DNA from 2 places in the Ensifer sp. 4252 genome. Region 2 is predicted to be linked to the other one. Evidence: predicted binding sites of a transcription regulator. Region 2 holds the regulator's gene; the other holds the start of a gene.

Region 1 (15,952 bases), on a different contig from region 2:
CGAACCGGGCTTGGCGGAGTTTCGCGGATCAGCCGGTATCGCGCAGCAGCTGCGGTGCGAGCGAATAATTCTCGGCAGCGCGAAGCTGCGCCGCGGCAGCGGCAAGCACGCGAGCGCTCGCATCGGGCTGCAGCCGCCCGGCGATCGTGCAGCGGTCGCGGCCATCGGCCTTGGAAGCGTAGAGCGCCATGTCGGCCCGCACCATTACGTCGGTCATGGTATCGGCCTCGCTCGCGCTGGCAATGCCGATGCTGACCGTCAACCGGATCGGTTGGCCGAAACGGCCGACAGGGGTATCGCGGACCGTACGGCCGATCTCTTCGGCCAGCAGAAACGCTTCCCCCTCCGTATGATCGGAAAGAACGATCCCGAATTCCTCACCGCCGATGCGCCCGAAGGTGCCGCGCCCGGCAACGCAGGCAGCGACCGTGTCGGCGAAGTGGCCGAGCGCGGCATCGCCGGCCGCATGGCCATAGCGGTCGTTGATCTGCTTGAAATAGTCGAGGTCGAGCAGCAGGAAGGCGGCGGGGCGCGCGTGAGCCGTGCACGCGGCGAAGATGCGTTCGCCAAGTTCGATGAAGGCGCGCCGCGACAGCGCTCCCGTCAATTCGTCGCGGGCGATCGTGGTCTTGAGATCGGCGATGACGCGGTCATGAGTCATGAGGATGACACCGAGAAACAGGATGGGCAGGTAGAGTAGCCACATCGCAGCCAGCAGAAAGTTCCAGGCAATAAGGATAGCCGGGCCCGCCTCGTTCACGGGGGAAGGGGGCGAGATCGCGGCGATATGCAGGAGCGTGACGCTGGCAATGGCGGCACCGATGACGATGGATTTCCGTGTCGTCGGGTCGCTCGCTGTGCGCAGCCTCAGGACGGAAATGGAGGCGACCACGAAGACGGCGGCGGCGACACCGAGCGCGATCAGCGCCCGAGCCGCGGTACTCTGCGCGCCGAACGCAACCAGAACCGAGATGGTTGCAACCATCGTTGCGCCGAGCGGCAGGATTGCCGGCCTCCAGCTGGGCAAAGCGAAGAACGAGCGGAAACCGGCAAGAACGAAGAGACAGGCTATGGCGAGAAACGCAAAACCGACAAGCAGCAGCGGCCGGAGGGACGGGATCTCGGCCAGCATCACCAATGCCATGGCTATGGCTGTCATCGCGCAGCTGGAAGCGAACTCCGCAGCGCCCGGCATCGATGATTTCCGCAGCGAAAGCAGTACCGGCAGCATCACCAGCAGGGATATGATCGATAGGGCGGGGAGAAAGCTCATTTCGAAACGGCCTGTCGTGCTAAAATCGAGGAAGGCGGCTTGCGTCAAAGCCAAATATGCAGGGTCAATTGGTAGCTTTCGCGCCTTAACGAAATCCGGCGAAAATCGCTGCAATTTTAGCGACAGCCGAGATTGGCACGGTTGTCCACCTATGCGGAGTGACAACTGCCGGACGGTCAGTGGTCTCGTCGACGGTGACGCGGTTCCAGGCGGTTCAGGCGGCCTTCTGCGGGCCGGGAGAGGCGACATGTTCACAGGACCGGTGTTGTTCGAGGATAGGGCCGACGCCGGCCGCCGGCTGGCACAGGCAGTGGCCGTCGAGGCGCCGCCCGAGCCCCTGGTGATGGGGCTGCCGCGCGGCGGCGTTCCGGTTGCCTTCGAGATTGCCATGCATCTCCACGCGCCGCTCGAGGTGTTGATTGTGCGCAAGATCGGCGCGCCGGGTCATCTGGAATTCGGACTTGGCGCATTGGTCGACGGCGAAAAGGCGGAGCTGGTTCTGAACCGCGGGGCCGTGCGCCTGGTGCGGCCTCCGCGCGGCTACATCGCCGCCGAAACCGAGCGCCAACGCGCAGAGATCGCAAGACGGCGGGTGCTCTATCTCGGCGACCGCGAGCCGCATTCGCCGAGGGATCGCAATGTGGTGCTCGTCGACGACGGCATTGCCACTGGCGGCACGATCCGCGCGGCGATCCAGGCGCTGCGCCGGGCCGGCGTGCGCAGCCTGCTGCTGGCGGTTCCGGTCGCGCCGGCGAGCGCGATCGCAAGCCTGCGGTCGTCGGTCGACGGTATCGTCTGTCTCTCCACCCCCGCCTTCTTCCGCGCCGTCGGCCTCCATTACCGCGACTTCGAGCAGACGTCTGACGCCGAGGTCATGACCTTGATCGGCAAGGCGAGGGCAGACAGGTGCGACGGCGCATGAGACGGAGGTGCCAGCGCCATCATTTGCCCCCGGCCGTATTGAAACATTGGGACCGCCGCGCCACATTCCCGGTGCTTGATTGAAGCGTCGGGGACGGCCGCCGGAGGAGGTGGGCCGGAAGAGGGGATGATGGCAGTTTCAATGGACATTGGGAAAACGCTTGCCGATTTTTGCCGACCGGACCGGATGGCGCTGGTGGTCTATGACATGCAGGTGGGGATCACCAATCAGGTCAAGAATGGCCCGGCGGTCCTGGCCGAGGTGCTGAAGGTTCTGGAGGCGGCGCGGGCCGGCGGCTATCCCGTCATCTTTCTGCGGCACCTGTCGATGCCGAAGCCGCTGATGGGGGCGTTCCAGATGCGCCAGGCAATGGCCTGGCAGCGCACGGATGATCCCGATGCAATCCAGCCCTGGTTCCTGCGCGGCACGCCGGGCTTCGAACTGGTGCCGGAACTGGCGCCACGCGAAGGCGAGGCGATCCTGGACAAGATCACGTTCTCGGCCTTCGAGGGCACGCCGCTTGCCATTATCCTGCGCGATCTCGGGCTCACCTCGTTTGCCATCTGCGGCATTGCAACGGAAATCGGTATCGACCCGACCGTGCGCCATGGCGCCGATCTAGGGCTGGTGCCGATCGTCATTCGCGACGCCTGCGGCGCCGGCCACCATGAGGCCGGCGAACGCTCGATGGACAACATCGCCTTCATGGGCGACGCGATCCTGACCGGCGTCGACGAGATCGTCGGGGCGATGACCAAGGCTCAGAGATAAAGAAAGCCTTTGCCGTCGACACAGTCCCGCGAGGCCGTGTCGGCGGGTATCCACCGTTCGGGTCTGCACGCAACCGCCAGGAGCGTGGCATCTCCACCGGTAAGGTCTGCGCATGCGTTGCGCAGGCATGGAAAGGCATCACGCCATCCTTTCCACGCTACATTCGCATTGATTCAGCAGGACAGAGATATGACCGACGCGCTTCGCATCCGCCCGCTTGCCCGTAGCGATTACGGCGAATGGCTGCCGCTCTGGGATGGTTACAACGCCTTTTATGGTCGCTCGGGTGCAACGGCGCTCGATGCTGATATCACCGCCATGACCTGGTCGCGATTCTTCGATGCCTATGAGCCTATGCATGCGCTGGTGGCCGAAAACGAGGGACGGCTGGTCGGGCTCACCCACTACCTCTTTCACCGCAGCACGACGTCCATCGGACCGAACTGCTATCTTCAGGATCTGTTCACCAGCGAGGGTGCGCGCGGCAAGGGTGTCGGCGCGGCGCTGATCGAAGGCGTCTACGCGGCGGCACGCAAGGCTGGCTCGGCGCGCGTCTATTGGCAGACGCACGAGACCAACGCGACGGCGATCGCGCTTTACGAGAAGATGGCGGAACGCCCGGGCTTTATCGTCTACCGCAAGATGGTCTAGGTTTCAGCTTGGCTGGGGCTGTGTGACAATGGGCAACTGGGGTGCGCCATGGACAACGTGCAGGTTTCGACGATCGGCTTCACAAAATCGTCGGCCGAAGATTTCTTCGATCGCCTCCAGAAGGCCGGCGTCAAGACGATTGTGGATGTGCGATTGCACAATACCTCGCAGCTTGCCGGTTTCGCCAAGGCCAATGATCTAGCCTTCTTCCTGAAGAGGATCGGCGGCATCGACTATGTGCACCAGCCGCTTTTCGCGCCGACCGAGGCGATCATGAAGGCCTACAAGACCGACAAGGGCGACTGGAAGACCTTTTCGCGGGACTTTCTCGACCTCATGGCAGAGCGCAAGGTCGAGCAGCAGGTGAAGCCGGAGGCGCTGCAGGGCGCCTGCCTGCTCTGCGCCGAGGACAAGCCGCACCGCTGCCATCGGACCCTCGTCTGCGAATATCTCAACGACCGCTGGGGAGGTCGCCTTCGCGTCGAGCACCTTTAGGCGTCTGATAGCCGTTGAGGGGATTTTCCGCTCACACCTTCTCGACGAATCCGTCCAGCACACGCTTCTGGCCGGCCTTGTCGAAGTCGATGGTCAGCTTGTTGCCTTCGATGCCTGAGATGTTGCCGTTGCCGAACTTCATGTGGAAGACGCGGTCGCCGACCGTGAAGCGTGACGGCTCGGTGCTGGTGGATTTCGCCACCAGTTCGCCGTCGATGGTGCGGCTGCGTGGGCCGCTTTCGCCGTAGCCGATGCGCTCGACCGCGTGGCCGGAGCGCGAGCCCCAGTTGTCGCGCGTTGCATCCGAGCGGTGCTGCTGGGCGCGTTTCCAGCCGGGGGTGGAGTAGTTGTTCTGGAAGGGGTCGGCCTTGTCGAAGCGCGACTGACCGTAGCCGCCGCGGCCGTAACCGCCGTAGGACTGCTCGGTCTCGGCGACCTCCACATGGGTGTTCGGCAACTCGTCGAGGAAGCGCGAGGGCAGGGTCGACTGCCACAGCCCGTGGATGCGGCGGTTGGAGACGAACCAGATGTGGCAGCGGTGCTTTGCCCGGGTGATGCCGACATAAGCGAGGCGCCGTTCTTCCTCGAGGCCGGAGCGGCCGCCTTCGTCGAGGGCGCGCTGGTGCGGAAACAGGCCTTCCTCCCAGCCGGGCAGGAAGACGGTGTCGAACTCCAGCCCCTTGGCCGAATGCAGCGTCATGATCGAGACGGCATCGAGGTTTTCGTTCTGCTCGGCGTCCATCACCAGCGAGACGTGTTCGAGGAAGCCGCGCAGGCTCTCGAAGGCTTCCATTGAGCGGATGAGTTCCTTGAGGTTTTCGAGCCGGCCCGGCGCTTCGGCCGATTTGTCGTTCTGCCACATCGCCGTGTAGCCGCTCTCGTCGAGGATCTGCTCGGCAAGTTCGGTGTGCGGCGTGGTTTCGAGCAGGCTCTGCCAGCGGCGGAAATCGGCGACGACATCGAACAGCCCCTTGCGGGCCTTCGCCTTCAGCTCGTCGGTCTCGATGATATCTGTTGCAGCGGCAAGCATCGGCACGTCGCGGGCGCGGGCATAGTCGTGCAGGGTGCGAATGGTGGTGTCGCCAAGGCCGCGCTTCGGCGTGTTGACGATACGCTCGAAGGCAAGGTCGTCGGCCGGCTGGCAGACGAGCCGGAAATAGGCCATGGCGTCGCGGATCTCGAGGCGCTCGTAAAAGCGCGGGCCGCCGATGACGCGGTAGTTCAAGCCCAGCGTGACGAAGCGGTCTTCGAACTCGCGCATCTGGAACGAGGCGCGCACCAGGATAGCCATGTCGTTGAGCTTGTGGCTCTTGCGCTGCAGTTGCTCGATTTCCTCGCCGACGGCGCGCGCTTCCTCTTCGGAATCCCAGGCGGCGTGCACCTGGACCTTTTCGTCATCCGGGTCGGTGCGTTCGGTAAACAGCGTCTTGCCCAGCCGCCCCTCGTTGTGGGCGATCAGGTGCGCGGCGGCGCCGAGAATATGCTCGGTCGAGCGGTAGTTGCGCTCGAGCTTGATAACCTTGGCGCCGGGGAAATCCTTCTCGAAGCGCAGGATGTTGTCCACTTCCGCGCCGCGCCAGCCGTAGATCGACTGATCATCGTCGCCGACGCAGCAGACATTCTGCGGCACGCCCTTGGCGCGTTGCGCCAAGAGACGCAGCCACATGTACTGCGCCGTGTTGGTGTCCTGATACTCGTCGACGAGGATGTAGCGGAACTTGTCGTGGTACTCCTTCAGCACATCCGGATTGGTACGGAACATGCGGATCGGGTGCAGCAGGAGATCGCCGAAATCGCAGGCGTTCAACGTGCGCAGCCGGTTCTGGTAGGCGGCGTAGAGTTCGCGGCCCTTGCCATTGGCAAAGGCGCGGGCATCGCCCTCGGGGATCTGCGCCGGGTCGAGGCCCTTGTTCTTCCAGCCGTCGATCATGCCGGCGAATTGTTTGGCCGGCCAGCGCTTGTCGTCGAGACCTTCGGCCTGGATGATCTGCTTGATCAACCTGACGACGTCGTCGGTGTCGAGAATGGTGAAGTCGGAGCGCAGGCCGACGAGTTCGGCGTGGCGGCGCAAAAGCTTGACGCCGATCGAGTGGAAGGTGCCGAGCCAGGGCATGCCTTCGACCGCGTGACCGACGAGCACGCCGACGCGCTCCTTCATCTCGCGCGCCGCCTTGTTGGTGAAGGTCACCGCAAGGATCTGCGAGGGGAAGGCGCGGCCGGTGGAAAGAATATGGGCGATGCGGGTGGTGAGCACCCGGGTCTTGCCGGTGCCGGCGCCGGCCAGAACAAGCACCGGGCCATCGAGCGATTCCACCGCTTCGGCCTGCTCCGGATTGAGGCCGGAGAGATAGTCCGGGCGCTGCTGGCGGTCGCGCGCCGCCATGGCGCGCGCGGCGATGCCGCCCGTTGCCGGCGGCTGTTTGCGCGGGGCCGGCTCTTCGTCGAAGAAGGGAATGTCGTCGAAACCACTCATCATGCGGCTCAATGTAGTGATTCGGAGGCGAAAGGCCAGAAAGGATGTTCTTCTTTTATTCCGTTTTCTGCGCCACCCGCACCAAGCCTGTGGAAAGACAGGCGATTTCGAAGCCGCTTATCCTCCGCGCGACCGTCGTCAGGCCGTCCTGTCGAAGGTGGCGTCCACCGGCACCTGCAAAGCGGTCGCGAGCTGGTTGGTTCTGGCGGCAAGCGAGATCACCCGCAAGAGATCGGCATGCTCGGCATTGGTCATGCCTTTGGCCAGGGCGGCAGCCGTGTGGGAATGGGCGCAGTAGCCGCAGCCGTTGCTGACGGACACGGCGATATAGAGCATTTCCTTGACCAGCGGATCGAGCGCGGAGGGCGTTGCCATCACCGCCTTGACGTCGCGCCAGGTCTGTTCCAGCAGGTCCGGATCGAAGGCGAGCCACAGCCACATATTGTTGATGAAGTCCGATTTGCGCGTGGTGCGGATGTCGTCGAACACGGCTTTTACGCGTGGATCGGATTCCGGATCGGCCGGTGGGGTAATGGTGCTCATGACGTCTCCTGAGTAAGCATCGCCGGCGGCAGGGGCGCCGCCGGATGTTCGGGGCCAAGGGATCAGACCAACGCAAACACGCGGGCAGGGCCGCCGGTGCCGCCGCGGTGCTTCGGCGCGCCAAGCACGAGGGTCGCGCCCTTGGCCGGCACCTTGTCGAGGTTGGCGGCCGCCTCCAGCCCCCAGCGACCTTCCGGCAGCCAGGCGTAGTGGGTGGCGAAATCGGCCGAGGCGCCGTGGTCGAGCGAGAGCGTGTCGACGGCAATGCCGGCCGCCTTGGTCTCTTCCAGCAGATATTTTGCCGCCTCGACGTGGAAGCCGGGGAAGTGCAGCTTGCCGCCGCCATCGGCGTTGCGGAATTTTTCGGTGCCGAGATGCGCACCCCAGCCCGAGAGCATGGCGACGCAGGCATTTTCCGGGACCTCGCCATTTGCAGCGACCCAGGCCTTGATGTCGTCAGGCGTCACCTGCGCATCGGGGTCAGTGGATGCCTTCTGGCGGATATCGACGACGCAGAGCGGTACGACGAGCTTTTCGACCGGCAGTTCGGCGACCGACAGCCCATCGGCGGAGAAATGCAGCGGCGCATCGACATGGGTGCCGGTGTGCTCGTTCACCCTGAGCTCGAACAGGTTGAACTTGTCCTTGGCATAGGTGAACTTCGCCTCGCGGAAGAACTGCTGTTGGCCGAAAAAGGTCGGGAACTCCTCGTAGAGCTCGTGGGTGAGGTCGGTGACACTGGAGTGACCCTGGGCGAGCGCCGGCGGAGCGATGCCCGCGCTTGCCGCCGCGATCCCGGCCGTTCCGACGGCTGCTGCCTTGAAGAAGCTGCGGCGGGACAGCATCTTCTGCTTTACGGATTCCATGACGCACGCATCGCACATGTCTTTGCTCCCCTCTCGAGAACCGGTCGAAACCGGGCGGCAATGGCTGCCAGCGGTTGCAGGATACCGCAGGGAGGATCGCTGTAAACGGTGTTTATCCCGTGCGTTTTCATGGAATGGCGCGGCGATCGTGACTGCCGGCGCACGATGGCGCTGATGTCATCATGCCGCCAACAAATACGCTTTTATTACAATTGCGTAATGATGGCATTCCGCCGTTGCCCACAAAGGTGCGAACAACGATACTCAGGGCAAATCGGAACGTTCCGCCGGCGCGTGCCGCGCAGGAGCGTGTTTTGCATATTTGGAGACATGAATGCGGGTTTGGAAACAGCTGGCGGTAAGCGCCGTTGTGCTTTTGGTGGGCGCCGGCGTCTGGGTGCGGTTCGTACCCGGGGCAGGCGAAACGCTGGCTGCGATCGGTGTCTCGCATCCGCTGATCGATGCGATCTCCAAGCAGGACGGCGGCGCCGGGGGTGAGGGCGGACAAGGCAATGGCGGAGGCAGGCAGGGCGGCAACGACGCCATCCTCGTCATGGTGCGCCCCTCGGCAACGTCTGTCGTCAACGACCGGCTGAACGCGATCGGCAACGGCGAGGCGATCCACTCCGTCACCGTGACGCCGACGGCTACCGGCAACCTCACCGAAATTCTCGTCCGCTCCGGCGAAAAGGTGGCGCAAGGCCAGGTGATCGCCAAGCTCGACAGCGACGACCAGAAGATTGCCGCCGACCAGGCGCGACTGACGCGCGACAGTGCGCGGGAAAAAATGGAGCGCTATCGCAACCTCAGCACGGCGCGCGCAGTAACGGCAGTGGACGTGCGCGACGCCGAAATCGCCATGCAGGCGGCCGAACTTGCGCTCAAGACAGCAGAACTCGATCTCAAGCGCCGCGATATCGTCGCGCCGTCGAAGGGTGTCGTCGGCATCATCACCGTCAATGTCGGCGACTACGTCACCACGACGACGCCGATTGCCGTGGTCGACGACCGTTCGGAAATCCTCGTCGACTTCTGGGTGCCGGAGCGTTTCGCCAACAAGATCGTCGTCGGCCAGCCGGTGACCGCGCACGCCATCGCCCAGCCGGGCAGCCAGCTCGACGGCGTCATTCACGCCATCGACAATCGCCTCGATCAGGCAAGCCGGACCCTGCGCGTGCGGGCGCGGCTGGAAAATCCAGAGGACACGCTGCGGGCTGGCATGTCCTTCTCCGTGACGATGGCGTTCGACGGCGACACCTATCCGACCGTCGATCCGCTTGCCATCCAGTGGAGTTCGGAAGGCTCCTACGTCTGGCGCGTCAGCGGCGACAAGAGCGAGAGGGTGCCGGTCAAGATCATCCAGCGCAACCCCGACAAGGTGCTGGTCGACGCGGCGTTGAGCGAAGGCGACGAAGTCGTCACCGAAGGCGTGCAGCGGCTGCGCGACGGCGGCGAGGTGCGCATTGCCGGGCGCGAGCGCCGCGACGCCGCGCAGAAGGTCGCGGAGGACGTGAAGTGAGCGGCGCGAAGGAACCGGGCCACCAGACCGCTCGCGAGGCCGGCAAGACCGGCTTTACCGCGCTTTTCATCCGCCGGCCGATCTTCGCGCTGGTGGTCAACACGCTGATCGTCGTTGCCGGCCTTGCCGCCTGGAACGGCATCGAGATCCGCGAGCTGCCCCAGGTCGACCAGCCGGTCATATCGGTGACGACGACGCTCGATGGCGCGGCGCCCGAGACCATGGATCGCGAGGTGACCTCGGTGGTCGAAGGTGCGGTATCGCGCGTTCAGGGCATCAAGGACATTTCCTCGACGTCCAACTTCGGCCGCAGCCGCGTGACGCTGCAGTTCTCCGACACCACCGATATCGGCCAGGCGGCTAACGATATCCGTGATGCGCTCGGCCGCGTGCGCAACCAGTTGCCCGAGGATGTCGACGAACCAAGTATCGTCAAGGCGGATGCCGACAGCCAGCCGATCATGCGCCTGGCGCTGACATCCGATACCATGACGATGGAAGACATGACGCTGCTGGTCGAAAACGAGATCAGCGACCGGCTGGCAGCCGTCGAAGGGGTCGCCGACGTTGCCGTCTACGGCGACCAGGAAAAGATCTTCCGCATCGACCTCGACCAGGCCAAGCTCGCCGGGCGCGGCGTGACGGTCGCAAATCTCAGGACGGCGCTTGCCAACGCCTCCTACGACGTGCCGGCCGGCAAGCTGACCAGCGCCAGCCAGGACATTTCGGTGCGCGCGACCGCCGACCTGCAGACGCCGGAGCAGTTCGAAAACCTCATCCTCGTCAACAATGTGCGGCTGCGCGACATCGGCACGGTGACGCTCGGGCCCGATTCAGGCACGACGGCGCTTCGCTCCAACGGCCGCCAGGGCATCGGCCTCGGCATCATCCGCCAGGCGCAATCCAACACCGTCGATATTTCCGAGGGCGTGCGCAAGGTCGTCGAGACGATCCAGACGCAGATCCTTCCCGAGGGCACGCAGCTGCGGATCACCAGCGACGACGCCGTCTTCATCAACGGCGCCATCCACGAGGTCGAGATCGCGCTGGTCGTGGCGATCTTCATCGTCACCCTCGTCATCTACATGTTCCTGCTCGACTGGCGTGCGACGCTGATCCCGACCATCACCATGCCGATCGCGCTGATCGGTACGGTGGCGGCGATCTATATGGCCGGTTTCTCGATCAACATCCTGACGCTGCTCGCCATCGTTCTGGCGACGGGGCTCGTGGTCGACGACGCGATCGTGGTTCTGGAAAACATCGTGCGGCGACGCGCCGAAGGGCTGGGGCCGAGGGCCGCGGCCGTGCACGGCACGCTGGAAGTGTTCTTCGCAGTGCTGGCGACGACGGCGACGCTTGCGGCCGTCTTCGTACCGCTCTCGTTCCTGCCCGGCCAGACCGGCGGTCTCTTCCGCGAATTCGGTTTCGTGCTTGCCTTCTCGATCCTGCTTTCGTCCTTCGTGTCGCTGACGCTCTGCCCGATGCTGGCGTCGCGCATGCTGACGCAGGAGAACCATTCAAAGCCCGGGCCGATGCGCCGGTTCGGCGCGCGTGCATCCGAATTCTACCGCGTCACCCTGCGCGGCTGCCTCAATGCACCGCTGATCGTCTTCGTCGTTGCCGCCTTCTTCACCGCCATGGGCGGTATCGGCTTCATGACGCTGAAATCGGAGCTGACACCGAGTGAAGACCGCTCGCAGGTGATGATGCGCATCAATGCGCCGCAGGGCGTGTCGCTCGAATATGCGCAGGCGCAGATGCGCCGGATCGAAGACGGGCTGCAGCCGCTGGTCAAATCCGGCGAGATCGACAACATCTTCTCGATCTCCGGCCAGGGCGGCTCGGCCAATAGCGGTTTCATGGTGCTGACGCTTGCGCCCTGGGACAAGCGCGACCGCAGCCAGCAGCAGATCGTCTCCGAGATCAACAAGGTGACGGCACGCATCCCCTCGGTGCGGGTGTTTGCGATGCAGCCCAACAGCCTTGGCATCCGCGGCGCCGGCAGCGGCCTGCAGGTGGCGCTGGTCGGCAACGACTACACCAAGCTCGGCGATGCCGCGGCAAAGCTCGTGCGCCAGATGGAAGACACCGGGCGCTTCGAGAATGTGCGGCTGAATTACGAGGCCAACCAGGCGCAGCTTTCGATCACCATCGACCGCGAACGCGCGTCCGACATGGGTGTCGACATCGGCGGTCTCGCCTGGGCGCTGCAGGCGATGCTCGATGGCAACAGCGTCGTCGACGTTTTCGTCGATGGCGAATCCTACCCGGTCAAGCTTCTGTCCTCGACCAACCCGGTCAACGACCCGACGGACCTGCAGAACATCTTCCTCAAGGCCGGCGACGGCAAGATCGTGCCGATGTCGACGATCGCCAGCGTCGAGGAAACCGCTGTGGCGCCACAGCTCTCGCGGGAATCCCAGCTTCGCGCGGTATCGTTGTCGGCCGGGCTCAAATCCGACCTGGCGCTCGGCGAGGCGCTGACGATGGTCGAGCAGATGGCCGAGCCGCTGTTGCCGCCGGGCTCGCGCATCATGCCGCTGGCCGAGGCTGCGACCCTCAACGAGAACGCCAACGGCCTCGTCATCACCTTCGGCTTTGCCCTCGTCATCATCTTCCTGGTGCTGGCGGCGCAGTTCGAGAGCTTCATCAGCGGCTTCATCATCATGGCGACGGTGCCGCTCGGGCTTGCCTGCGCGATCTTTGCGATGATCATGACCGGCAACACGCTCAACATCTACAGCCAGATCGGTCTGGTGATGCTTGTCGGCATCATGGCGAAGAACGGCATTCTGATCGTCGAATTCGCCAACCAGCTGCGTGACCGCGGGCAGGATGTGCGCACGGCTATCGAGAACGCCGCCAACATTCGCCTGCGGCCGGTGATGATGACGATGATCGCCACCATCGTCGGCGCGGTGCCGCTGGTGATGGCAAGCGGTGCCGGTGCCGAGGCACGCATTGCGCTCGGCTGGGTGCTGGTCGGCGGTCTCGGCCTTGCCGTGGTCGTGACGCTCTACCTGACGCCCGTCGCCTATCTCGTCATTGCCGGGCTCACCAAGCCGCACGCGGATGAGGAGCGCAAGCTGCACGAGGAAATGGAAGCGGCAGCCGCGCTCGAAACGAAATAAAGGCGGCCGCGCGGCGGTCAGGCCTGCGTCGACAACCAAGACGCCGACGCTGAAAGCGCGCTTTGGCGTTGCAGATCGTTTCGACTTGAGGTGGTCGCGTGGGTGCGTTTGGGCGGAACCGGACGTGCCGTGCGACGCTGGCTCCGTAGCCGAATGGAAGCTAGCCCTGAAGCTCGATCCAGGCGGCAACAAGAAAGACCGCCGCCGCGATCGCGCCAAGCGCGCTCCTGCCGGCGTGAAGCCTGCCCCACCGAAGGAGAAGCTCGTGGGTTTCCTTGCTCACTTCATCCGGGCGCGTTGCCTCGAGGCGTCGATTGACCGGCATGACGAACAGCATCGTATAGGGCCAGTTCAGGATGATAATTGCTGCCCCGAGACCCCAGAGCGCATTGCCGCTCTGCCACCATGCGGCAGCGCCGAGCAGGCCCGAGATAATTGCAAGTGAGGCTTGCATCTCGAAACCTCGCCGGTAGGCCGGAACCCATTCCGCCAGAGCCGCGCGATTATCGAGATGGAGCCTTGCCGGGTGTTCGGCCACGTTGATGTAGATGGCGGCGCCGAAGAATACCGAGGCAGTGAGCAAAGCGAGCAGACCCAGCATTTGACCTTCTCCTCCCTTCCTTCAGCATATTACGCCACAGGCGGCTAAACGACAGGTGTTTTCCCTAAAATCGCATCTTTCGCGAGTGGCATCGGAAAAAGGGTCGCCCGGCGCTTTGGCAGGACCTCGTGGCAGGCCAGTGTCGTCAGCACACAACGCCGACTGAGTAGGTCGCGGCCCCGGATCGATTTCGGGAGAAGATTATCGCGCCGGTTATCCGCCGCAACACGAAAGCTTTGTGACACTCAGGTCTCACCACCGGCGTTTTCACGCGATAGTCTGCCAGAGCCTGCGTGAACGTCTGGACAAAGTGATTCCGATTTGCACAGTAGCGCCTTGAAATGAAAGCGCTTCCCCATGGTCGGATCGGGGCGGTGGGAATGGCATGAAGAAGGGACGTTTTCCGTGGCATTGAAGGCGATCAGAGCTGGCTCGAGAAACGAAACCGGGATCGATACCGCAAAGGGACAGCTTGCTGCCCGATTCGGCGATCGGTTCCAGACGGGCGAGGCAATCCGCGCTCAGCATGCCCACACCACCACCTATATCCCGGCGCAGCTTCCCGATGGCGTCGTCTTTCCTGAGAATGCAGACGAGGTGCGCGAGATCGTTGCGATCGCCGCCGCAAATGCTGTGCCGCTCATTCCCTTCGGCACCGGCTCCTCGCTCGAGGGCCACGTTAACGCGCCGAATGGCGGCATCTCCGTCGACATGATGCGGATGAATCGCGTGCTCGAGGTCAACGCGGAAGACCTGGATTGCCGGGTCGAGCCCGGCATCACCCGAGAAGAGTTGAACACCTATCTGCGCGATACCGGCCTGTTCTTCCCGATCGATCCCGGCGCCAACGCCTCGATCGGCGGCATGGCCTCGACGCGGGCGTCCGGCACCAATGCGGTGCGCTACGGTACGATGAAGGACAATGTGCTGGCGCTGACGGTGGTGACGGCCGACGGGCGCGAGGTGCGCACCGCGCATCGGGCGCGCAAGTCGTCTGCCGGCTATGACCTCACCCGGCTCTTCGTCGGCGCCGAGGGCACGCTCGGCATCATCACCTCGATCACGCTTCGGCTGCAGGGCATTCCCGAAGTCATCTCCGGCGGCGTCTGCCCGTTCCCGACGATTGCCGACGCCTGCAACGCGGTGATCCTGACGATCCAGTCCGGCATTCCGGTTGCCCGCATCGAGCTTTTGGACGCGCTGCAGATGAGGGCGTGCAACAACTATTCCGGCCTATCCTATGAGGAGACGCCGACGCTTTTTGTCGAATTTCACGGCAATAGCGAGAGCGTCGAGATGCAATCGCGGCATTTTGCCGAAATAGCGTCGGAATTCGGCTCTAGCGGTTTCATCTGGACGACCAACCCGGAAGAGCGGGCGCGGCTGTGGAAGGCACGGCACAACGCCTACTGGGCCCAGAAGAGCCTGATCCCCGGGGCAGCAATTCTCTCCACGGATGTTTGCGTGCCGATCTCGCGGCTGGCCGATTGTGTTGCGGCAACCCATGAGGATATCGCAGCGCACGGTCTGACGGCGCCGATCGTCGGACATGCGGGCGACGGCAACTTCCACGTCGGCCTGCTGTTTGACGACAAGGACGCCGCCGACGTGGCGCGGGCCGAGGCCTTCGTCGAGCGGCTGAATGCGCGGGCGCTGTCGATGGACGGGACCTGCACGGGCGAACACGGCATCGGTCAGGGCAAGATGCTGTTCCTCGAAGCCGAACTCGGCGATGCGCTGGATCTGATGCGGCAGGTCAAGCGTTCTCTCGACCCGCAGAATATCTTCAACCCCGGCAAGATCTTCGCCTGACGCGAGATGACGGGCGAGGGGAAAGCGGCCGCGGCCGCTACCGCTTTGGGGCAAAGGCGGGTGCGCCCGCGCAATTGTGATGGACGGAAACGTCCCTTTGGCGTTCATATGGACGCAGGCGGCGCCGACAGGCGCTGCGAGAACTTGATGGGAATGTAGGCACGGTGCTTTCGCGAATTCTGGTTGCCATCGGCGGTCTTGTGGTCGTTGCGCTCTTTGCGGCGCTGATCGCCCCGTGGTTCATCGACTGGACGGGATTCCGCAAGGAATTCGAGCGCGAGGCAAGCCGCATCATGGGCAAACCCGTCGTCGTGCACGGCAGCGTCGACGCACGCCTGATCCCATTCCCGACCGTGACGCTCCACGACGTGCGCGTCGGCGGCAACGATGCCCGCGAGCCGTTGATCCAGGTCGAAAAATTCTCGATGAGCGCGGAGCTTGCGCCGTTCCTGAGCGGCGAAGCGCTGATCTTCGACATGCGCCTCGACCGGCCGAAGGCCAAGGTCAGGCTGCTTTCCGACGGCACACTCGACTGGGCACGCGGCACGCGCACGGCAATCCCGGCCAAGACCGTGGTGCTCGAAAACGTCGAGATCACCCAGGGCGAGATCGAATTCATTGACGAGCAGACTGGCCGCACCCGGCGCGTGACCGACCTTTCGGCCGATCTTTCGGCCCGGTCGCTGGCCGGTCCCTGGAAGGTCGAGGGCCGCGCGGCTCTGGACGGCGAAGCCGGCAGTTTCGCCTTTTCCAGCAATGAGGTGGACGAGGCGGGGGCGCTCAGCCTCAAGGCGCGGGTGACGCCGGACAAACGTCCCTTTGGCGTCGAGCTCGACGGCGCGCTCAAGATCGTCGACTTCAAGCCGGTTTACGGCGGCCGCTTCACGCTGAC
Region 2 (15,952 bases):
ACGACTGATGGTCAGGCCGGTGACCTTGCAGCCGATCTCGGTGGCGGCAAATTCGGCAAACCCGCCCCAGCCGCAGCCGATCTCAAGCACGTGGTCGCCGGGCCGCAGATTCGTCGCCTCGGCCAGTGCACGGTATTTGGCGGTCTGGGCCGACTGCAGATCGTTGGCGCCGCCTGCATAAAGCGCCGACGAGTAGGTCATGCTCGGGTCGAGCCATTCCCGATAGAAGGCGTTGCCGAGGTCGTAATGGGCAGAGATGTTGCGCTGGGCACCCGTCCTTGTATTGGCATTGCGCCAGTGGATAAACTTTTCCAAGAGCCGCATCAGCCCGCGCGCCCGGTTCGGGAATCGGTTGCCGATGTCTGCGTTGACAAGGAAAAGCTCGAGAAACGCGCCGACATCGGGGCTGTCCCAATCGCCGTCTATATAACTTTCCGCGGCGCCGATCGTGCCGCCGGTGATCGCCCGGTGCGGAAGATTCCAGTTGTGCAGGGTCACCGCTGCGCATGGCCCCGGCACCTTTCCTTTAACCAGCAGTCGGCGACTATTGGGCAGAGCGAGCACGAGCGCGCCCGCCTCGAGGTGAACGAGGCCGCGAAGGACCATCTGGGCCTTGAGCGGAAAGTCCTTCAGTACCTGTGAGAGATTCTCAGTCGAGAGGAGCTCGGCATTGTCGAAATCGGCAAAGCAGGCTTCTGTTTTATGCATAAACCACCCTCCGGCAATCGTTGCATCCGTAACGTGAGCCTAGCGATAATCCGGCGCGAGGCCAACCACGGATTTGTACCGGCGGTGGTGCGGTTGTAGTGATTTTTTAGGTGGCGTTCCTGATCTCCTGAAACGCGGCCAGCGCGCGGTCGCGGGCAAATGCGTGATCGACAATAGGGGTAGGGTAGGAGACCCCAAGCTCGACGCCGGCGGCTGCAAGCGCTGCCGCGGGAGCGGAGAATGGTCGATGGATATAGCGCGCATCGAGATCAGCGAGCTCCGGAACGAAGCGCTTGACGTAGAGGCCCTCGGGATCGAATTTCTCGCCCTGGAGCACAGGGTTAAAAATGCGGAAGAAAGGCGATGCATCGGCACCGGATCCCGCCACCCATTGCCAGCTCGCGGCGTTCGACGCCGGGTCTGCATCCAGCAGTGTGTCGCGGAACCAGCTTTCTCCATGTCGCCAGTCGATGAGCAGGTCCTTGATCAGAAAGGAGGCGACGATCATCCGGACGCGATTGTGCATGTAGCCGTGGCGCCAAAGCTGCCGCATGCCGGCGTCGACGATGGGATAGCCGGTCAGGCCCTTCGCCCAGCGATGGAAATGATCGTTATTGTCCAGCCAGCGAAAGCTATCAAAACGACGATCGAGGTTTTGACGGCCGAGATCCGGATTGTGAAACAGCAGATTGTAGGAGAACTCGCGCCAGGCGAGTTCCTTGCGGAAGGTGACGACATCGTCCACCGGCGTTTCCGTCAGGCCGCGCGTGGCGTGCCAGATCTGCGCTGGAGAGATTTCGCCAAAGGCAAGGTGCGGAGAGAGCAGGGACGTACCTTGCGCTGCTGGGACGTCCCGCTTGGTCTTGTAGCCGGCAAGGGTTTCTTCGACGAAGTCTTGCACGCGCTCGGCAGCAGCCTCCTCGCCCGGCGTCCAGATTTCTGTGAACGTCGATGCCCAGTCCGGCCGCGTCGGCAAGAGCCTCCACTGTTCAAGCTCTTCGGATGCCGGCCACTTCACAGGCGCTCTGATTGTCTCCGGCGCCTCGATCGGTGCCGCCGGCTCGCCGCCGGCCTCAAGCGCACGCCAGAACGGCGTGAATACCCGATAGGGCCCGCCACCCTTAGTGAAGAGCCGGGTTGGCTCATGCAGCAGTTGCCCTGCAAAGCTGTTCACGGTCACGCTGCGTTCAATGAGCACTTTCTTCAGTGGCGCATCGGTCCCTATCCCGCTCGGGTCGTAGCGGCGATTCCAGAACACTGTCGTCGCGCCCGATTCCCGCGTTATCTCGGTGATCACATCCAGCGGCGCACCGGTCCGAAGGATCAAGTCGGAGCCGTGCGCCCGCAGCGACCATCGCAGTGCCTTGAGCGAATGGTGCAGCCACCAGCGCTGCGCGCCGCCCAGCGGTCCATTGCCGCTTTCCTCTGGTTCATTGATGTAGATCGGAATCACTGGTGCTTCCGTCTCGGACGCAGCAGCAAGCGCATGATTGTCGCAAAGGCGCAGATCTCGACGAAACCAGACCAGAACCGGCGTTGTCGAATTCGCGCTCATGACATTCCAAAGGTGACTGGTGGAGGAAGGGTGCCGTCGGCACCACGATAGCCGCAAAATGAAAAAGAGCCATTCCGGCATTACCGCGAATGGCTCTTTTAAAAACTGGCTCCCCGGGCCGGATTCGAACCGGCGACCTGTCGATTAACAGTCGAATGCTCTACCGCTGAGCTACCAGGGATCATCTGCGCGGCGTGTCCTGCAGAAGTGAGGCTGCTAATACAAATGCTTTTCCGATTTGCCAAGCTGTTTTTTCAAAAAAAGTGAGAAGTTTTGTTGCGAGCCTGTGGAGAAGTCCCCAATTGTGGGAAACGCAGTCGGATAGGGAATGATGAATAAAAACAGAAAACAGACGCATTTCGGCATAGACCCGCACACCCGGCAGATCGTGCTGGGCAAATGGCGCCTTACCCTGCCGGAATCACCGCTCCTGCGCATGCTGGTTGGCGGGCTGTTGATATTCGGCGGCTTTCTCGGTTTTCTGCCGGTGCTTGGATTCTGGATGGTGCCCCTGGGCTTGCTCATCCTCTCGCACGATATTCCCTCGGTTCGCCGCCGCCGGCGCAGGTTCGCCGTGTGGTGGGCGCGTCGACGCAACGGGACGGGCTCCTCAAAAGAGTGATGAATCTTTGCGAAGGTGGCCTCGCTTCGACGGGGCACCACAAAACTAACGCCGGACGGAAGCAGAGCCCATGCCGGAGAGAGCAACGTTTCGCTCGTCCACATCAATCCACGGCTGCGGAGGTCGCTCGGTTGGGGCGCATCGTGCCTTCGTTGTCGATAGGCTCGCAAACGTCGTCGTCGCTGCATTGCTGGCGACGATCTGAGCGCGGTGCTGCGGAAATGAACGATCCTGGATTGTTGCGCTCTCCCCGATGTCTTGTGTGCAAACACCCGCATTCGGGCTGCAGTTGAAAACCATTCGGCAACGGATCGGCAGCATAATGCCGCCCGGATCAAGGATGGGGCGGAATGGGTAAGACCACGACAAGCCGCGGGCGTCGCCGCGGCAGCCGAACAAAGAAGCAGGGCGGAATGCTGCCCTGGTATCTCGCCGCGGTGCTGACGGTCGGCGGCGTCGTTGCCTATGACCACCGTGGACAGTTGCGGGATCTGCCGGGCGTTTCGGATGTGTTTGCATCGGCGCCCAAGTCGACATCGACATCCAGGTCGGATGATCGGCCGAAGGCGCAGGCCCGTGCCGTTACGCCACCGGCCACACACAAGACGAAGCCTGCCGACGGCCCGATACCCGCAGTCAATGTCGGGCTGGCGGCGCCGACACCGGTCGAGCGTCCGATCGCGCAGCCCGTCGCTCTGCAGCCTAAGACGAATCAGTTCTATTTCTGCGGTATCCGCAACGACAATTGCGTCATCGACGGTGCAACGTTCCGTTATCAAGGCGAAGCGTTCCGCGTCGCCGATATCGACGCACCGCGAATCAAGCAGGCAAGTTGCGATGGTGAGCGCGCGCGCGGCTTCTACGCCAAACAGAGATTGCGCGAATTGCTGAACGCCGGAGACTTCAGGCTGATCGAAGCCATCGGCAGGGACGATGACAAAACCAGCGAGAAGCTGCGCGTGGTGATGCGTGATGGCCGTTCGCTCGGTAGCATTCTTGTCTCGGAGGGGCTGGTTCGCCCGTGGAAGGGACGGTCAACGCCGTGGTGCTAGCCGTGTAACGCCAGCGTCTCCGCGGCTATGGAGGCGTGAGGCGGCGCTACGGATCAAACCGGTCGGCGATGTGACCGGCAAAACGCTTCTAGTGAGCAAAATGTTGCCATCGCCGCGTGGCAGCGAAGACGTCGTGTCTTCATTCGGTGCGTAAGCCTGCTTAACGGCATTGCGTGCCGTGCGGTCCTTTATGTCCTATCCTTCGGTTCTGCGCGCCGCTTTTGATTATTCAGTCAAGCGCCTGATGGAGCGTGCGAACGGCCGGCTGTCATTGAAGAGGGATCACGAACGTCAGGCTCTGTGGAAATCACATCTCAGAAATTACCTGGGACGCTTTTCGGAAAAATGCCTCTTGCGGTTTTTCTGCAATCATTCTAAATCCGCGCCAACGCTTGATCAATCGAGCGGGTGAGGCCTCGTGGCGGAGTGGTGACGCAGAGGACTGCAAATCCTTGTACCCCGGTTCAATTCCGGGCGAGGCCTCCAAAAATACACCTCAGGCTTTAGATCTAAAGCGCTACTTCCGAAGCGGATCTCATGATCTGTTATATTCTCGGGAGGATGTAGAAATCTGCCCCTGATCCCATTCACGATGTTCTGCGCACACGTGCGCCGCTGCATCTTGCTGGCGATATCACAAAGCGTGGACTTTTACGGCCGCCTTGTATGCGCGATGAAGCGGATCACTGATGGTCGTGGCGACAACGGCGCCCACCGCAAAGATGCCTGCTCCGTTGAACTGATTGCAGTGTACGATGACGCTGACTTTGGGACGGAACTTGCGTAAGTTGTTGGGAGTTGGTCCGACTAGCTTGCATGCGGAACGGCGACAGCTGCCAGCCCCCGGTTTACCGCCAGAATGGATTCTACAGATGCTACGCCATAACTCAGTTGTGGCATACCCGCCTGGTTGTGAGCCGGCGGCACTGTGGACGTTGATGGCGGCGCAACGAACGCGCCACCGTTATTCGGGGCGAAACGGTTTGAACGGCTGCGGCCGGCGTCCTGCCAGCCGCGCCCATCACTTGGCCGGAATAAACTTGAGCGTTCCCGCGAGCCTTGGGCCGGTTGATCCCTTCGTGTCCATCGGGTGGTTGATGCCGTCGTTCACAGGGAGCTCTTCGAAATCGAATGGGCTTATGCCCTGGAGACACGCGGCGTTGACGCCGTAGAAATCCGGGTTCGCGCGCGGCTTGTGAAATGTGTAGATGCCGCACTTCGAGCAGAAATAATGCTCTGCTGCCTTCGTGTTGAACTGATATTTGGTAAGAGCCTCGCCTCCGGAGAGAACCGTGACCCCGTCCTTGGCGGCAGAGACGGCAACCGCGCCCTTCAACTGGCAATAGGAGCAAGTGCAGCGGCGGGCGGTGCGGAGGCCGTTCTTCAGTTTCACATTGAAGCGAACCGTTCCACAGTGGCAGGCTCCATCTAGGTCCTGAACGTCGAGATTCATCGAATCATCCATCTGATTTTGAAGCGCAATTGACGGGCTTTAGTATGGGGTGGGCTGTTTGTGCTCAAGCGCATTCTTGGGCTGGCTCATTCCAGAGGGCCGCCTTCTCGTTGAGGCCGTTGGCTGTATCAGACTTTCGCTCTTTTCCGCCAGGAGTGCCGTCCGTGACAAGCTTGATGCTGCGTGAAACGGCGCAAAACATAGCCCGTGGTAGGGCCATCAGGCCGATTGGGCTCAGGGGCAGGGTACGAAGCGTCCCGTCGAACATCGGGCACATACCCAAACCAAGTGACTAATGCATGCGCCAGCACGCTGTCGCGCGAGCGTTACGCCAGCGGATCGTGCGGAGAAAAAGTCTACGGCCGTTCGCATCCATCCGCGCGAGGAGCGAACATAGGGACGTCGAACGTCCAGCAGCATTCGCCCCCAGCCGCAAATTCGCGGCTGATAAACCGCCTGTTGAGAGTATTCCAGATCGCGCTCAATTCTCCTGAACGGAAACGCCGTCCTGGCCAATCTTGATCTCGACACCGGCCGGTTTTGTTTCCTCGCGGTAGGCATAGGCGCCGAGACCAATGACGGCCACGGCGAGCACGGCAATGATCAGATAAAGCCCATTACGGTTCATTCAGCAGTTCCTCTCATGGGTATGAAATGGGTAACTAGGTCCGTACCCAAGAAAGACAACGGTGCGACCGCAGGTTGACGGGGTTGGAGGCGAGCGCTGATCCGAAGGCGGTTGAAATACGGGCCATCGGTGGCGTACAGCGGCCGTGTGCTCGTTGCGAGCGTCAATGACGATGTGAGCGCGTTGCCTGTAAATGGGGCGGGCGAGGGCGTGCTTTAGCCCCTCGTGCGGTGAAGGCAACAAGTCCGCCAGCGCCTGCGCAGGGCCGACTGGCGAAAGTGGTTCTCCATCGATAGCGGTCCGATTGTTGCAAGTGAAACGGTGGGCGTGCCGGGACACGCTGCGGCACGCAGGTGGCGGCAAGAAGCGGCGGGTCAATGCGGCGCGTCCAACACGCGCAACGAGGCTATCCACATTGCCGCCAACCACTGTTTTCAAAGCGCAATTCGGCCGGGCTACCCTTGCCGGCCAGTTTCTGAACGTTCGCAGTCGCCAACGACATGGCCTTGCGAGGACGCGCCCCGAAATGGTGATCCGGTCGCTATTGTCAGTGCTGAAAATATTGTCTCTAGACGGTACTGGGAATGAATATCCCGACAGCGCGACCCGTATAGGTAGTATCAAACAAAGCCGACAATGGAGGAAAAGACATAAAATGAAATGTAAGATCGCCCTGACTGCTCTTGCCATTCTTGCCGCAACGACGGCCACCGCCAGCGCTGAGGATCTCGTCTTTCAGCTGAAGAACAAGACGAACGTCGTTTTGACGAACTTCTACACGTCGCCGGTCGGTGTTGATCAGTGGGAGGACGACGTCTTCGGGCGGCAGGTGCTCAATCCGGGCGAAAGCATGGAAATTACCATCGCCGACGGACGCGATGTCTGCAAATACGACATGCGCTTTGAATTCGAAGAAGGTTCCGGTCTCGACACGACTGAAGACACGCAGGATCTCTGCGAGTTGGGCGAGTACTCGATACACGAGTAAAATCTGTCGAGCCTGGAAAACGCTCGATCTGACGATCTCCGTCTCGCTACCTTGTGGTGGCGAGACGTTGAAGCAAGAAGACGGCTGACCGGCACGATGGCGGCTAGAGTGAGACGGGCCTAGAGCGCTTCATCTTTAAACAGAAGCATTCTGCCGGAAGGAATTTCGGCCAGGACCAAGGCGGCTGGCGAAGAGCGCAGCAGAGGCTGCGGTCAAGACGGCCGCCGCCGGTAATGGCCGAAATTCATCCGGCCCTTCGGGTTGACTGAAAACGGCCGCCCACTGTGTCGGATGGCTTGCCCGATGGATCCGCATCGCTCTGCGCCATCCTTCGTGTGGAACGGCCGTTTTGAGCCAACAGAATCGCTTCCGTTTAAAGATAAAGCGCTCTAGTGGTAGCGGCGGATCAAGCCGACGAGCTTGCCCTGTATCTTGACGCGATCGGGGCCGAAGATACGCGTCTCATAGGCCGGATTGGCCGCCTCGAGGGCAATCGACGCGCCCTTGCGCCGGAAGCGCTTCAAGGTCGCTTCCTCGTCATCGACAAGGGCCACGATGATATCGCCGGGATTGGCTGTGGTGGCATTGCGGATGATCACCGTGTCGCCATCGAAGATGCCGGCTTCGATCATCGAATCACCCTTCACTTCAAGGGCGTAGTGCTCGCCGCTGCCGATCATATCGAGCGGCACGGTAATGTCGTGGGTGTTGTTCTGTATCGCCGAGATCGGCACACCGGCGGCAATGCGCCCCATAACCGGGACCGACACGGAGCTGTTGTCGGCAACCGGCGTCGTTTTCGCAGCGGCGGGGGCAGGGGCGGGAGGTTTGCCAAGGCTTCCCTCGATGACACTTGGGGAAAACCCGCGACGGGGCTGGGCGCTTGCCGCATAGGCTTCCGGCAGCTTGATGACTTCGAGCGCCCGGGCGCGGTTGGGAAGACGGCGAATGAAGCCGCGTTCCTCGAGTGCTGTAATCAGCCGGTGAATACCCGACTTCGATGCCAGGTCGAGTGCGTCCTTCATCTCATCGAAGGACGGCGGTACACCGGACTCCTTCATTCGTTCATGGATGAAAAGAAGCAATTCCTGTTGCTTGCGGGTCAGCATGGCAAGTCGCTCCAGAGGCGTGAAACAAATCAAGAACAGACACTATCTGTTCCATATGTGTTCCGCAAGTGCCTAAAATTCCGTGAATGTTGGTTCAATCGAGTGCATAGCGGCGATCTCGTCGCTGTACGTGCCGCACGAGGCTGTTATGCCTCCTTCCGTTTATGGAATGAGGGTCTAATGACGAAGCTGATTCGAATTTTTCTGACGATCGTTGTCGCCGCGACCGCGGTGCTTGGATTCCGCTGGTATCAATATGTGGACAATAAACAAAGCCCGTTCGATGAGGTCGGAATCGCGTTGAATGCGGCGATGCCCGGGCCGCTCAATCAATGGGGTTGTGACCGGCTGAAGCTTACGTTTGGCAACGGGCTGCCGCCGCATGGTTGCGCCGCTGGCGATGGAACCCAGTGGAAATAGCCTGCCGTCACGGGATCGGCAGAAGTCGATCGGCGATCAGGTGAAGGACGCGTGAATCAGGCCGGCCGTGTGGCGGAGCAGGCGTCCTCGAACTCCTTGACGGTTTCCGCCGAGTTGTCCTCGGGCAGTACCGCGTCGGCCGCGTCGGTCGCGACCGGCGTGTCGCCTTGGTAGACGAAGGACTGGATATAGTAGGCGATCGCCCCTTTCCAAACGTTCCGTCCGTCGATCTGTTGACAGGGTACAGCCATTTCGAAATCGGCTTGCAGGTCGTCGACCGTGGCAGCGCTGAGGGCGATGTTCGGCGATGCGATAATCGAGGCGATAAGCAAGGCTGCAAGCACGGTGAACGTCCACTAGATCAGAGGTGGCGGCGATAGTTTGGTTAACGATGTGAACCGTGCTTTCGTTCCGAAGTCCAGCAAGCATGCCGGGCACTGTGGCGTGTTCAACAGTTCTTTGCGAGAGGCGAAGACTGCTGCTCAAGCTGTGGCAGGGAAGGCACAAAGATTTGCATGAACAGGGCGTTCTCGATCTTCCGACGTCTACTACATGCAGCGTGTCGACGGCCGATCAGGCTTGGCAGCAGAAATGGAAACGCTTGGCGAGCGCCGCCGCCCGCAACGATCTTTGCAAATCCGGAGGCAGGCGACGTTCAAGCGTGCTGGCATCTATTCTTGGTCAGGGGGCCAGTCGCCAGGGTGTGCGGAGACGTGCGCACCTCGTCCGACTGGCCGAGGACAAAACTCTCCCGACTATTTGGTTCGAGAGGTTAAAGGCGGCTGTCCTACTTCTTGTCTTTCTTGCCGAGGGAGAAGCTGCTGCCTGCAAGCTTTACCTGTGAGCCTTCTGTCGTTACGGCGGCTTTGACGGTCTTGTCCTTTTTGGGTTTTCTAACCTCGCGGTTACTTCGCACTTGACCTTTTGCCATGATCGTCTCCTTGAAAAGGTGTGCCGGGGAACCCTCATGGGCGCCGAATGACCGGCGGATTAGCCTGCATTGATACCGCCGGAAGTCAATGACGGTGCGTGGGGAGCATTGGCCTGGGCGGGCGGTTTGGGCCCGCATGAAGCCGATTTTCTGCCCGTGGTGATTATAACACCGATACGGCTATTTGCCGCGCCCTTGAGATGCTGTCGAAGGCCCAATCACGGCGGCGACTTCCGTGATCCTGTTGGCCGGAAACCCGCCTCGTTCGGCGTGTTCGCGAACGACGTCGGCGCTCGGCGCTTCGTGAACGCAATAGAGCTTGTCGCCGGCGACATAGCTCGTGATCCATGTGTATGGCACGCCGAGATCGGCGACGACAGCATTGGATTTCGCCGACAGTGCGCAGAGGTCGTCATGACTGAGCTTGTCAGCTCCTGGTACCTCGCGTTCGATGATGAAAGTGGGCATCGCTCAGTTCCTTGACTGTTGGATGACCATTATATCAAGCCTCCCTAATGAAAAGGGAGTCAATGCTTGCGATTGCATGCAAGGCGATTTGCATGCAACATCGCGTCAGGCAGCCGGAGACCTTGCCTCGTTTCGGCTAGCAGATCAGAAGGCGTGCTTTCGCAGCCTTGAAGCCGGCGAAAGCAAATGTCTGCAAGGCCCTGCGCGGGCCGCAATTCACATCCGCACGCATTATGATTTGCAGATCAATCGCGTGCGTAGATGCCCGTTCGAAGCCGGGTGCTACAGGGGAAAATCATGCAGCAGGTCAAAAGCGCAACGGCGCCCATGGCGCGTCATATTTACTACGCGCCGCTGTCATGAAACTCAGTAGCTGAGACGGAAGCCGCCGGGACTTGCCGCAGACGGATCGGGTTCCGGCGACGGGCCCTGCCACTGCGCATAGGTCGTGTTGCTGCCGCCGGTGCTTGCGCATCCGGAAAGCGTGAGAAGCGCGAGAAAAGCGGCTGTCGTCAGATATTTAAGAGGCATGGTTTTCTCCAGTTCTGGGAGATTGCCCAGGCCTCGATGGGCCGGAATCAGACTTTCCCTTAAATCATCCGGCATGGCAAGCGGGCCGAGCTACGGCCGTGCAGGCGCGCGCGCCAATGTTATGGCTATATAAGGGAGCGCTCGCAAAACTTGTATGCGTTCGCCGCCAAAGCATTCACTTGGCGACCTAGCTCAACAATGGGTGGTGAAAAATGAGACAGGCAATGGCGGAGGAGGTGGGATTCGAACCCACGGTACGCTTTCACGCACGCCGGTTTTCAAGACCGGTGCCTTAAACCGCTCGGCCACTCCTCCGGGCAGGGCGTTATTGCGCGAAGCCTTGCCGCTTTGCAAGATTTAACATGCTTGGGCTGCAAGATTTTCTTCGCGCATCCGCTGTTTATCTCGCCGGGGTAACCATTCGTAAACCATAACTGGAGATTTCGAGCCATCGGCCGCTCGTCGGTTCGCAATTTTGCCTTGTTGCTGTCATGATTAATCGACTGTTCCGTTTCGGGACGCCGAGATTTCCGCTGGGGGCAAGAGTGGAAGGTTTCGAGTACGGCTTATTCGAATGATGTTGTGGGACAGATGACATCCAGTAAAAATGCGGCATATCTGATCAAGGGACTGCGCCTTGCGGCGGTTCCCGTGCTTTGCGCAACGCTCGCGGCTTGCGGATCGACGTCCAGTATCAAGAAGAGCAAGCCGAGAAGCAAAGAATACTTTGCCGAGTCGGTTTACGGCGTGAAGGCGAGCCCCCGTGTCGCCAGCGGCAAGAATATCCCGAAAGGCGGCGGCCGCTTTCAGGTCGGCAAGGCCTATCAGGTCAAGGGCAAGTGGTACCAACCCAAGGAAGATTTCGGCTATAACAAGACCGGTGTCGCGTCCTGGTACGGCTCGGCCTTTCATGGCCGTCTGACGGCCAATGGCGAAGTCTACGACAAGCTTCATCTGTCCGCCGCGCATCCGACCTTTCCGCTGCCAAGCTATGCGCGTGTCACCAACACCGAAAACGGCACGTCCGTCATCGTGCGAGTGAATGATCGCGGTCCCTATGAATATGGCCGCATCATCGACGTGTCGTCGAAAACAGCCGATCTGCTCGATATCAAGCAGAAGGGCAGTGCCAAGGTTCGGGTGCAATATGTCGGCCGCGCACCCCTCGAAGGCAACGACATGCCCTATCTCATGGCCTCCTATGTGACGAAGGGCGATCGCAGCCCGGGCGTCATGCCGGAAGGCCAGATCGCGACCGGCGTGATGGTCGCCTCGAATGAGCCGATGCGCAACCAGTTGGGAACGCTGACCATTCCGTCGAAATCGTCGCTTGATACCAGCGGTTCGGTGACGGCGCTTGCGGCACCCGTTCCGCAGTTTGCGGCGCCGCAGTCGCTGAACGAGTTCGTCATGCTGCCGGACATCGGGCCGATACCGCGCGAGCGGCCGGAGTATATTCCGATGCCTGACGGCAACATGGCCTATGCGGCCGCCTATGTGGAAGTACGGGTAAGCGATGCAGAATCGCCATTTGAAGCGATCATGGTCGAGACCAATCCGCTTACGCCTGAATCCATCGTTGCCCATGCGAAACGCCAAGGCAGAACCGGTTCGATCAGGTAGCCCGGGACGTTGTACCATTCTGACGACGCTGCTATGCCCAATGGGAAACCGGAGTTTCCCATGCGCTTGAAGATGCTTTCGGTCGCGTTCGGCCTTTCGGTGTTGTTTGCGGGGGCTGCCGCTGCGCAGACGCCGCCGGTGGCGTTCGACACCAAGGCGAAGCAGATCCTGCTGGTGGATGCCGAAACTGGCACCGTCCTGTTTTCCCGCGCCGAGAACGAACCCGTCCCGCCCGCCTCGCTTGCCAAGCTGATGACGATGGAAGTCGTGGGCGAGGCGATCGCCAAGGGCGAGCTTTCGGCCGAGACTGTCTTCGATGTTTCCGAACACGCCTGGCGCACGGGCGGCGCACCATCCGGCACCTCGACGATGTTTGCGGCGCTGAAGTCACGCATCCGTGTGGCCGATCTGCTCCAGGGGATGGCCGTTCAGCTTGCCAATGACGCCTGCATCATCCTCGGCGAGGGGATGGCCGGCAGCGAAACCGCCTTTGCCGAAAAGATGACGGCGCGGGCCCGCGCACTCGGCATGCCCATTGCCACATTCCGCAATGCCACCGGCCTGCCTGATCCGCAGAACTGGATCACCATGAGCGAACTGGTGACGCTGACCCGTCACCTGCATGAGGCGCATCCAGATCTTTACAGGCTTTACGCCCAGCCTGAGTTTGAATGGAACAAGATCCTCCAACGCAACAAGAACCCGTTGATCGCGGCCAAGGTCGGGGTCGATGGTCTCGCCACCGGCTTTGCCGAGGGCTACGGATTCTCTCTGGCCGCTTCGATGCAGCGCGGAGGCCGTCGCGTCTATCTCGCGATGGGCGGACTGGAGACCGATAAGGAACGGATCGAGGAAAGCCGCAAGGTGCTCGATTGGGCGATGACGGCGTTCGAAAAGCGGCGGATCTTTGCCGATGGCGAGGCGATCGGCGAGGCGAGCATCTACGGTGGTGCAACCTCGCATGTGGCGCTCGTAGCCGGTGGGCCAGTCGATGTGCTGTTGCCGGTCAACAACCCGGAACGCCTGACGGCCCGTGTCGTTTACAGATGGCCGCTGCGGGCTCCAGTGGAGGCTGGCGCCGAAGTCGGCGTGGTCCGGCTCTGGAACGGCGAGCGGTTGCTGCGCGAGGTTCCGGTCAAGACGGCGGGGGCGGTGGGCCAAGGCACGCTGGCAAGCCGCGCGCTCGACGCTCTTCAGGAACTGCTCTTCTTCTGGCTGTAACAAAACCGGTCCCGGCGGTTTCATCGGATGGACCAATCGGCTAAACAGGGCCAAATCGCATGCCGATATAGGAAAGCACTGTGCCGCTGGCAAAAGGTCTGTTTGTAACATTCGAGGGCGGGGAAGGGGCCGGCAAGTCGACCCAGTTGCGCTTGCTCGCCGATTCTCTGCGTGCGCTCGGCCACGAGGTGTTGACGACGCGCGAGCCGGGCGGGTCGGTCGGGGCCGAGGCGGTGCGCCATGTGCTGCTTTCGGGAGCGGCCGAAGCCTTCGGCGTCCGAATGGAAGCCATTCTGTTTGCGGCGGCGCGCAGTGACCATGTCGAAGAGGTCATCCGGCCGGCGCTGGCCAAGGGAACGATCGTGCTTTGCGACCGGTTCATGGACTCGTCGCGCGTATACCAGGGCATCACAGGCAATCTGGAGCCGCCCTTCGTCGAGACGCTGGAGCGGGTTGCCATCAATGGCGTCGTCCCGAACCGGACGGTGATTTTCGACCTGCCGGCGAATATCGGTCTTGAGCGCGCCCAACGCCGCGCCGGCGACGACAGCCCGGATCGTTTCGAGAAGGAAGAGCTGGAGACGCATGAAAAGCGGCGCGAGGCCTTCCTCGATATTGCAAGGGCGGATCCGGACAGGTGCCGGGTTATCGATGCGACGCAATCTGCCGAGGCGATAGCCGCAGAGGTGCTTGGCCTGCTAGAGAGCTTGCTTGCGAACGGCGAAGTATCCGGGCCTTCGAATGCGGGGTCCGCACTATGACGACGGAAGCGCCAGGTGTGCTTGAAGGGGCGATCGCGCCGGTCCAGAATGATCGGCTGTTTGGCCATGAGCAGGCGGAAGCGTTTCTGGCGCAGAGCTACCGGTCGGGCAAAGGGCACCACGCCATTCTCATCGAAGGGCCGGAGGGCATCGGTAAGGCGACGCTTGCGTTTCGCTTCGCCAGCCACATCCTCAATCACCCGGACCCGGTGACTGCACCCGAAAGGCTCGGGGATCCCGACCCGGCATCGATCGTCGGCCGGCAACTGGCCTCCGGCGCATCGCACAATCTTCTGCATCTGACGCGGCCGGTCGACGAAAAGACGGGCAGGGTCAAGGGTGCGATCACCGTCGACGAGGTGCGGCGAGCCGGCAAGTTCTTCTCGCAGACATCCGGTACCGGCAACTGGCGCATCGTCATCATCGACCCGGCCGACGATCTCAACCGGAACGCCGCTAACGCCATCCTGAAAATTCTCGAGGAGCCGCCGCGCCGGTCGCTGTTCCTGGTGCTGACGCACGCGCCGGGTAAGCTGTTGCCGACCATCCGCTCGCGCTGCCTGCCGCTGCGGCTGAAGCCGTTGGAGCCCCCGGCGCTGCGCCAGGCGCTCGGGCATCTTGGTTTCGATCTCGAGAGCGAAAATGCTGCGCGCGTCCTAGCCGCTGCCAATGGCAGCGTGGCGGAGGCGCTGAAGCTCATCAATTACGGTGGTCTGGAAATCGCCGCGACCTTCGAGGCGATCCTCGTGGGGCAGGGCCCGGCGATCCGCAAGGACATGCACAAGCTTGCCGACGTTCTTTCGGCCAAGGACAGCGAAACGGTCTTCGATTTCTTCACCTCACTGCTGACAGGCCGGCTGATGCGCGAAGCTCGCGATGCGGCCGTTTCCGGCGATATCATGCGTGCCGAGCGTTTCGCCCGACTTTCAGCCGCGACTGGAGAACGCCTCACGGTCAGCGACGCCTATAATCTCGACCGCAAGCAAACCATTCTTTCGCTGCTGGACGACATCAAGGCGGCGCTATAGCTGGACTTGAAACTTCCATTTGCGTTTGATCGCTGCGACAAGGTCCAGGTCGTTTTGGTGGGCGAAAAGCAGCACGTGGCCAAGCAGATCGGCGGCCTCGTCCGCCATGTCGGTCTGCAAATCGTCCAGTGATTTTCCGTGCCGCCTGCCGCGCCCCGTGGCCTTGTTCCAGGTCTGGGTCAGTTCGCCGATTTCCTCCTGCATCTTGAGCATGACCAATCCGCATCCCGCTCGATGCCGTTGTCTTCTGCGTAGCGGGCCGATGCCGCTTCGAATTGACGTTCAAGCTGGCGCAACATGACGATTCCTTTGTGTTTGTTTCTGTTTTGTTCTATTGTTTCGTTCTCTCGGGCACAAGCGGGCACAGCGTTCAGCCAATGCTTTCTGTGCGGGCTTTTCTCCCATCTCCCGGTTCCTTCTGCGCGGCGTATGCGCTAAGAGCGTCGGTAGCTTCATCCGAGATAGATTGAATCCGCCTATGAGAGACACGTCCCCCTTTTACATCACCACCGCGATTTCCTACCCGAACGGCAAGCCACACATCGGCCACGCCTATGAGTTGATCGCAACGGATGCAATGGCGCGCTACCAGCGCCTGGACGGACGCGACGTATTCTTCCTGACAGGCACGGACGAACACGGCCAGAAGATGCAGCAGACGGCACGCCGCGAAGGCGTGACGCCGCAGGAACTCGCCGACCGGAACTCCTCGGAATTCCAGAAGATGGCGGTGCTGCTGAACGCATCGAATGACGACTTCATCCGCACCACCGAGAAGCGCCATCATCAGGCGTCGCAGGACATCTGGATCCGCATGGGCGAAGCGGGCGACCTCTACAAGGATTCCTATGCCG

The links. The regulator LexA, encoded in region 2, represses DNA repair genes until DNA is damaged. The targets are predictions, from matches to a motif close to TGTTCNNNNTGTGTTCNG.
Region 1: ABIE33_RS12080 (ATP-dependent helicase) is a predicted target of LexA. The motif match lies at 6,631-6,648, and genes of this name have one in related genera.

What each region holds. Positions count from the first base shown of each region.
Region 1 covers NZ_JBNDIU010000004.1:214,179-230,130, forward strand. The annotation lists gene ABIE33_RS12055 (diguanylate cyclase) at 29-1,273, opposite strand; gene ABIE33_RS12060 (phosphoribosyltransferase) at 1,521-2,195, shown strand; gene ABIE33_RS12065 (cysteine hydrolase family protein) at 2,325-2,966, shown strand; gene ABIE33_RS12070 (N-acetyltransferase family protein) at 3,156-3,617, shown strand; gene ABIE33_RS12075 (DUF488 family protein) at 3,666-4,112, shown strand; gene ABIE33_RS12080 (ATP-dependent helicase) at 4,144-6,588, opposite strand; gene ABIE33_RS12085 (carboxymuconolactone decarboxylase family protein) at 6,724-7,128, opposite strand; gene ABIE33_RS12090 (cyclase family protein) at 7,191-8,012, opposite strand; gene ABIE33_RS12095 (efflux RND transporter periplasmic adaptor subunit) at 8,329-9,513, shown strand; gene ABIE33_RS12100 (efflux RND transporter permease subunit) at 9,510-12,647, shown strand; gene ABIE33_RS12105 (DUF1772 domain-containing protein) at 12,808-13,248, opposite strand; gene ABIE33_RS12110 (FAD-binding oxidoreductase) at 13,654-15,060, shown strand; gene ABIE33_RS12115 (AsmA-like C-terminal region-containing protein) at 15,225-15,952, shown strand, end outside.
Region 2 covers NZ_JBNDIU010000018.1:53,851-69,802, reverse strand. The annotation lists gene ABIE33_RS26325 (class I SAM-dependent methyltransferase) at 1-708, opposite strand, end outside; gene ABIE33_RS26320 (cryptochrome/photolyase family protein) at 815-2,263, opposite strand; tRNA gene ABIE33_RS26315 (tRNA-Asn) at 2,370-2,444, opposite strand; gene ABIE33_RS26310 (hypothetical protein) at 2,595-2,885, shown strand; gene ABIE33_RS26305 (thermonuclease family protein) at 3,236-3,937, shown strand; tRNA gene ABIE33_RS26300 (tRNA-Cys) at 4,350-4,423, shown strand; gene ABIE33_RS26295 (GFA family protein) at 4,959-5,390, opposite strand; gene ABIE33_RS26290 (hypothetical protein) at 5,872-6,018, opposite strand; gene ABIE33_RS26285 (hypothetical protein) at 6,674-7,006, shown strand; gene lexA (transcriptional repressor LexA) at 7,396-8,115, opposite strand; gene ABIE33_RS26275 (hypothetical protein) at 8,296-8,535, shown strand; gene ABIE33_RS26270 (hypothetical protein) at 8,592-8,879, opposite strand; gene ABIE33_RS26265 (hypothetical protein) at 9,323-9,466, opposite strand; gene ABIE33_RS26260 (DUF4242 domain-containing protein) at 9,647-9,934, opposite strand; gene ABIE33_RS26255 (hypothetical protein) at 10,301-10,465, opposite strand; tRNA gene ABIE33_RS26250 (tRNA-Ser) at 10,691-10,780, opposite strand; gene ABIE33_RS26245 (septal ring lytic transglycosylase RlpA family protein) at 11,057-12,088, shown strand; gene ABIE33_RS26240 (D-alanyl-D-alanine carboxypeptidase family protein) at 12,149-13,309, shown strand; gene tmk (dTMP kinase) at 13,390-14,070, shown strand; gene ABIE33_RS26230 (DNA polymerase III subunit delta') at 14,067-15,098, shown strand; partial or broken gene ABIE33_RS26225 (pyrophosphatase) at 15,093-15,397, opposite strand; gene metG (methionine--tRNA ligase) at 15,577-15,952, shown strand, end outside.